One region of the Hydrogenibacillus sp. N12 genome, then DNA from elsewhere that is predicted to be linked to it. Evidence: riboswitches for the same ligand, from Rfam matches in the RefSeq annotation. Region 1 holds a riboswitch; each other region holds the start of a gene.
What was found. A riboswitch is a leader RNA that binds a small molecule or an ion and turns the genes downstream of it on or off. The one in region 1 is predicted to bind thiamine pyrophosphate.
Positions count from the first base shown of each region.

Region 2: linked by a shared signal. The riboswitch ahead of K2M58_RS02275 (acyl-CoA dehydrogenase family protein) and the one ahead of thiC (phosphomethylpyrimidine synthase ThiC) in region 1 are both predicted to bind thiamine pyrophosphate.
Region 3: linked by a shared signal. The riboswitch ahead of thiW (energy coupling factor transporter S component ThiW) and the one ahead of thiC (phosphomethylpyrimidine synthase ThiC) in region 1 are both predicted to bind thiamine pyrophosphate.

Region 1 covers NZ_CP080953.1:952,276-954,535, reverse strand. The annotation lists gene thiC (phosphomethylpyrimidine synthase ThiC) at 1-1,074, opposite strand, end outside; TPP riboswitch at 1,264-1,349, opposite strand; gene K2M58_RS04420 (universal stress protein) at 1,581-1,739, shown strand; gene istB (IS21-like element helper ATPase IstB) at 1,832-2,260, opposite strand, start outside.
Region 2 covers NZ_CP080953.1:479,251-481,510, reverse strand. The annotation lists gene K2M58_RS02275 (acyl-CoA dehydrogenase family protein) at 1-1,168, opposite strand, end outside; TPP riboswitch at 1,289-1,400, opposite strand; gene K2M58_RS02270 (SDH family Clp fold serine proteinase) at 1,615-2,260, shown strand, end outside.
Region 3 covers NZ_CP080953.1:2,219,323-2,221,582, reverse strand. The annotation lists gene glp (molybdopterin molybdotransferase MoeA) at 1-367, shown strand, start outside; TPP riboswitch at 402-542, shown strand; gene thiW (energy coupling factor transporter S component ThiW) at 783-1,346, shown strand; gene thiM (hydroxyethylthiazole kinase) at 1,657-2,260, shown strand, end outside.

The DNA of each region.
Region 1 (2,260 bases):
CTTCGTCAGCTCCCCGAGCGTCTCGAGCTCGGCAAACTGCGCCCGGTCGTTGGCGTCGGCGATGGAACCGGGCCGGAGGCCGTCGCCTAAGGAGATGGCGACGTCGTAGCGGCGGAGGATGTCACAGATCTCCTCGAAGTGGGTGTAGAGAAAGTTTTCTTCGTGGTGGGCGAGCATCCAGGCGGCGATGATCGATCCGCCCCGCGAGACGATGCCCGTCACCCGATCGACCGTAAGCGGCAGATACGAAAGCCGGACGCCGGCGTGGATCGTCATGTAGTCGACGCCCTGTTCCGCCTGCTCAATGATCGTCTCCCGGAACGCCTCCCACGAGAGGTCTTCCGGTTTTCCGCCCACTTTCTCCAGCGCCTCGTAGATCGGCACCGTGCCGACCGGCACCGGTGAATTCCGGAGGATCGCCTCCCGCGTCTCGTAGATCCGCTTTCCGGTCGAAAGGTCCATCACCGTATCGGCGCCCCAGAGGATCGCCCACGTCATCTTCTCGACTTCTTCTTCCAGCGAGGACCAGACGGCGGAGTTCCCGATGTTGGCGTTCACCTTCGTGTGAAAGTTCCGGCCGATGATCATCGGCTCGCTCTCCGGGTGGTTGACGTTTGCCGGGATGATCGCCCGGCCGCGGGCGACTTCCTGGCGGACGAACTCCGGATCGACGCCCTCCCGGAGGGCGACGAACTCCATCTCCGGCGTGATGATCCCCCGCCGGGCGTACGCCATCTGCGTCACCGCCCGATCGCCTTTGGCCCGAAGGACCGGCCGGCCCCGGTGGCCGGTCACCGTCTCCACATCGCCCCGCTCGAGGATCCACGGTCTACGAAGAGGTGGTAGCCCGGCCTGAAGGTCGATCCGGGCGTCCGGGTCCGTGTACGGGCCGCTCGTGTCGTAGACGCGCACCGCCACCGGCTTCCCGTCCGGCCCTCGCTCTTCGGTCAGGATCTCCCGCATCGGCACCCGGAGGTCCGGCCGCGACCCCTGAAGGTACACCTTGCGGCTGTTCGGAAAGTACCCTCGGTAACCCCTTGCTTCGGCGGCGATTCGCTCAAACGCCGTCGTCATCGTCCCCCTCCTCTTCCGGCGCCAGGGCCGGGAGGGCCGGCCGCCGTCCGTCCGGCCCCATCGGGCACGAAAAAGGCCGCCTCCCCGGAGGCGGCCCTGTGCCTTCAGTCGTTCGGACGACCGTCCGAGACGGTTCGGATCGGACGGCCGTCCGATTCGATCCTGCCGTCGATCGTCGCGGCGCCTGGCCTTCCTCCGCTGGCATGATCCAGGTCAGGTTCGGCGGTCGGAAGCGGATCGGCTTCCCTCTCAGCCCGGCTCCCCGGACTCCCGCGCTGGCGCCTTGGGCGTGGTCAGCCCCACTTTACCAGAGTCCGAAAATCCCGTCAAGTTCCGTCCTTTGCGAAGGCTCTCATCCCGAACGAAAAAGGGCGTGCTTCCGCCCGTTTGCGCCGCCGGGACGTCCCGCGGCGGAAAAAGGGCGAAATTTTTCCTTATTTTTTTTGGTCATCCTGGAAATATGTGTGATATGATGGACGTGAATCCCCATCAAAGGAGGCGTCCCGATGTATCGCCACATCCTCGTCGCCTACGACGGTTCGGAGCACGCCGAACGGGCGCTCAAGACCGGCCTCGCGCTCGCCAAGCTTCTGCCGGAGGCGCGCCTCGTGGCCGTCCACGTTGTTCGCTTCGATCACTTCGAAGAGGTGTCAATAGCGGATTAAAACTCCCCAAAAAAATCGCGTTCGATTCCCCACAAACAGCGGATTCAGTTCCCCAAAATCATCGCGCATCATTCCCCAGACGTATGTTCGATCTACGCGGTCACCTCCTCCTTCAGCGCATGGGTCACCCCGGCGCGCAGCTTGTCCTTCATCCGGTAGCTGTTGCCGCGGATGTTGATGGTGGTGGCGTGGTGCAGGAGCCGGTCGAGCAAGGCAGAGGCCAGCACCTGGTCACCGAAGAGTGTCCCCCAGTTGGTGAAGCTGGTGTTGGACGTGATGATCAGGGAGCCATGCTCGTAGCGCTCCGACACGAGCCGGAAGAAGTTCGCGGCGTCCAAGGCGTCAAGCGGCAAGTAGCCGACTTCGTCGCAGATCAGCAGCTTCGGCTGGGTGTAGATGCGCAGGCGCTTGTCCAGCCGTCCCTCTTGGTACGCCCGTCGCAAGTCAGCGACCAGCTTCTGCATGGTCACGAAGTAGACGCTCATGCGCTGTCGAATCGCCTCCATCCCCAGGGCCACCGC
Region 2 (2,260 bases), 470 kb from region 1:
GCGCCGGCCGGAGCACGACGTGCTGACAGGCCGTCACCAGATCGCGAAACCGGCGGTTCAGCTGCCCCTCCGGCCGGATCGCCCGCATGCCGAGAAAGGGGAGCGCCCGAACGACCGCCGACCGCTGGGCGTGCGCCGCCCGCCGCATCGCCCCGCCGAGCCGCCTCGCCGCCGCCTCGTCGAGCGTCCCCGCCGAAAGCCTTCGCTCCGCCTCCGCCACCGCGGCGAAAAAGAGGAGCCGCCCGTCGTCCGCTTCCGCCCGGAGCCGCTCGACGACCTCCCGGGCCTCCGCCTCCGTCGGCGCGTCTTCCCCGAGCGCCGCCTCGAAAAACCCCCGGCCGAGCCCGATGCAGACGGCGCCGATCGACGCCTCGGCAAACAACAAAAACGGCAGCCGATAGACCAAAAGCCCCGGATCCCAAAGCGCCTTCCCGACGACGAACGACCGCTCTTCCGGCACGAACCGCTCCCGGACGGAAAACGTCCACCCGGAGGTCGCCACCATGCCCAACGCCGACCAGTCCCGCTCAAGCTCGACCTCCTCCGGGAAAAAGGCAAACGCCCGAACGACGTTCCCGGAAACCTTCGCCCCGGCGGCCGCCCCGCCGGAAGCCGGACCGCCGCCCTCCTCGGACGGCGCGCTTCCTTCCACGACCGCGTTGGCGGTAAACAGCGTCGCATACTGCGCCCCGCTCGCGTACCGCCAGCGGCCGCTGACGACGTAGCCTCCCGGCACCCGGCGGGCCCGCCCGGCCGGATGCCCCGTCCCGGCGATCACCGCCTCCGGCGGCGAGAAAAAGGCCCGGGCGATCTCCGGCCGAAACGACGGCACAAAATACCCGCCGCCCGAACCGATCTGGGCGAGCCACCCGAGGCTCCCGTCGACGGCCGACAGCGCCTCGTAGATCCGGACCGCCTCCCCGAGGGTGAGCCCGGCACCGCCGAACGCCTCCGGCACGAACAGCTTAAAAAGCCGAAGCGACCGCATCCACGCGACAAGTTCGTCAGGCAAAAGCCCCGTCCGCTCCAGCTCCGGCCCCCGCCGGACGAGCGCTTCCTTTTCCGCCGCGATGGCGGAGAGGATCGCCGCCGTCCGCCCGCCCGGTTTTCCGTTCTCCGCCCGCTCGCCGGCGGATGGGTCCCGATCGTCCATCCGAAAATCCCGCATCAAAAAACCCCCACCTTCTCCGGCGGGGGACGGCATCTTCGGATGGCGTTTTCACGAATCCGAATTTCGGTTCCGAACGCGCCCGATCGACCTGTCGTTCGCCCCTCGATCGCCGCATCCGGATTCCCGAACGCCGCTCCCTCCGCCGGTCCGAACCGGATCAGGTTCAGGCGGTCTGCAGCGCCTCTGGCTGCACTCTCAGCCGGCTGCCCCGGCTCCCGCGCGGCCCGGGCGACCCTCGCCCGGTTCTCCGGTTGTCCCAGTCCGATGATACCACAAAAAGATTATACCGCATCGCCCGCAAAAGGCCACACTTTTGTCCGCGGCGGCCCTCGGTTATGCTGAGGGTAAACGGCGGCCCGACCGCAGATCCGAAGATCCGAACCGCCGCCCGACGATCCGCTCCCGGCCCTCATCCGGCGGGCGTCTTTGTAAGGAGGTTTTCGATGGACTTTTTTCTGCTCCTTTTCTGGCTGTTTTTCTTCTTCACCGCGCTCCTTCCGATGCTTCAGCAAAAGCGGACGAACGCCCTCCGAACCGAACTCATCCGCCGGCTGGAAAAAAAGCGCCGCTCCCGCGCCATCACCCTCATCCACCGCCAGGAAGCCCTGAGCTTCCTCGGCATCCCCTTTTCCCGCTACATCGACATCGAGGACTCCGAACAGGTGCTCCGGGCGATCCGTCTCACCCCGCCGGAGATGCCGATCGACCTCATCCTTCACACCCCCGGCGGCCTGGTGCTGGCCGCCGAGCAGATCGCCTTCGCCCTCGCCCGGCACCCGGCGAAGGTGACCGTCTTCGTTCCCCACTACGCCATGTCCGGCGGCACCCTCATCGCCCTCGCCGCCGACGAGATCGTCCTGGACGAAAACGCCGTCCTCGGCCCCGTCGATCCCCAGCTCGGCGAATACCCGGCGGCCAGCATCTTGAGCGTCCTCAAAGCCAAGCCGATCGAAGCGATCGACGACCGGACGCTCATCCTCGCCGACGTCGCCCAGAAGGCCATGCGGCAGGTTCGCACAAGCCTGGAGGACCTCCTCCGGCGGAAGATGGACGAACAAAAAGCCGCCGACCTCGCCCGCCTGTTCAGCG
Region 3 (2,260 bases), 1.3 Mb from region 1:
GGCGGTCCGCGACGATCGGGCGTGGATCGCCCTTCCGGGAAATCCGGCGTCGTCGTTTGTGACGACCCATCTGTTCGTCCTCCCGCTCCTTCGCAAGATGGCCGGCGCTCGCCGGTGGGAACCGCTTCGGACGACGGGGCGCTTGATCGGAAAGCCCGCGGAGCGGCCGACGTGGCGCACGCGCTTCTGGCGGGCGGAGGCGCGGCTTAAGGAGGGGGCCGTCGTCGTCGACGCGGGGCGATCGCAGACGTCGGCGTCGATTTCGAGCTTTCTCGGGACGAACGCCTTCGTCGAGGTGCCGCCGGAGGCGGACCCGGCCGTCGGGGAGACGGTGACCGTCTGGTGGATCGGCGGCTGCCCGGGATGAGCGGCCGCGGAGGACGGGATGGGTTGACAATCGAGGCCGGCTGCGGGGGTGCCGTCCGGAAGCTGCCTGGGTCGTACGGGCCCGGCGGGTTTCCCGGGCGGCTGAGAGGGCAACGCCCAACCCTTGGAACCTGATCCGGTTCGGACCGGCGGAGGGAAGCGGCCGCAAGGAACGCGCCGGACGGCTCGCCGAGGCGTCTCGGCGGACGCCGGCCTTCCGGGCGGGGCGCCGACCGATGCGGTCGGCGCTTTTCTTTAATCGGGAGGCCGGGATGGGACCGCCCTGCCGCCGTCCGCACCGGGGAGGCCGTCCGGCCCGCTCGCCCTCAAAACCCCGTGCGAAAGGCAGGGGCTCACCAAGGTCACTCTGGTCGCAGGCCCGATGTCTTATAACCCTGCGCGAAAGGAGGGGGAGTATGGACCGGCAGAGAGAGATCGACCGCCTCGGATTGTCGCCGCGGGCGGTGGCCGAGATCGCGGCGCTCGTGGCCCTTTCGGTCGTGCTGAGTCCGCTTCTTTCCATTCCGATCGGTCCATTTCGGGCGTATCCGGTGCAGCATCTCGTGAACGTCCTGACGGCGGTGCGCCTGGGGCCGGGGGCGGCGGTGCTGCAGGCGGCGACGGCCTCGACGCTTCGCCTGGCCCTGGGGACGGGGACGATCTTCGCCTATCCCGGGAGCCTCTTCGGCGCCTGGCTCGCCGGCGTCCTCTACCGCCGCTTCCAACACTTCGTCGCCGCCGCGTTCGGCGAGGCGATCGGGACGGGGCTCGTCGGGGCGGCGGTCGCGTACGGCCTCGGCCGCCTGGTCGTGAGCCGGGAGGTGGCGCTTTTGGGCTTTGTGGGGCCGTTTCTCTTAAGCTCGGCCCTCGGGGCCGCCGGCGGGGTTGCCCTCCTCCTTGCGCTTCGGCGAACCGGCCTACTCGACGGCGAAAAGCTTTCACGGTTCGATGCCGCCCCGCTGCCCGGCGCAGACGAATGAGCAGCGAAGGAGGAAAGGGCAGCGAAGGAGCCGCCGCGCCAGCGAGCACCGGTTCTCTTCTCCGGCGCGGCGAAAGGCGCCTGGGCGGGCGGCTTCCGGGACGGGCCGACGACGTCCCAGGCTGCCGGGGCGAAAGCCCACCGGCCGCTTGCGGGTAGGATCGCTGATCTGAGCTGCGCAAGGCCGTCGGCCGCGCAGGGGGATGAGCGGCGAGCGGTGATCAGCAATCAGCGATCAGCAATCAGCGATCAGCAATCAGCAATCGGGAGATTCTTGGGCGAGGTTCTCGAGCAGCAGGAGGTTCGATCCGATGTTCGACGCTTCCCGGGCCGGCGCGGCGCTTCGGGCGATCCGGGACCGCCGCCCGCTCATTCATGCCATCACCAACACGGTCGCACAAAATTTTACGGCAAACGGCCTTCTCGCCCTTGGCGCCTCGCCGGTGATGGCCGACGCGCCGGAGGAAGCGGGCGAGATGGTGGCGATGGCCGCCGGGCTTCTGATTAACCTCGGGACGGTCACCGATCGGACGCTTCGGGCGATGGAAGCAGCGCTCCGGGCGGCGAACGCCGCCGGCGTGCCGGCGGTCCTCGATCCGGTTGGGGTCGGCGCGACGGCGTTTCGCACCGAAGCCGTTGAGCGGCTTCTTTCCGCCGGGCGGTTTGCCGTCATCCGGGGCAACGTCGCCGAGGTGGCAAATCTCATCGGCCGGCCGCTTCCGATCAAAGGGGTCGATGCGGAGGCGGTGCCGACGGAGGTGGCGGTGGCCGTCGCCCGGGCGGCGGCGGAGCGCTTCGGGACGGTCGTCGCCGCCACGGGGCCGGAAGATGTCGTCACCGACGGCCGAAGGACGCTCATCGTCGCCAACGGCGATCCGCTCATGGCCCGGGTGACGGGAAGCGGCTGCCTCCTCG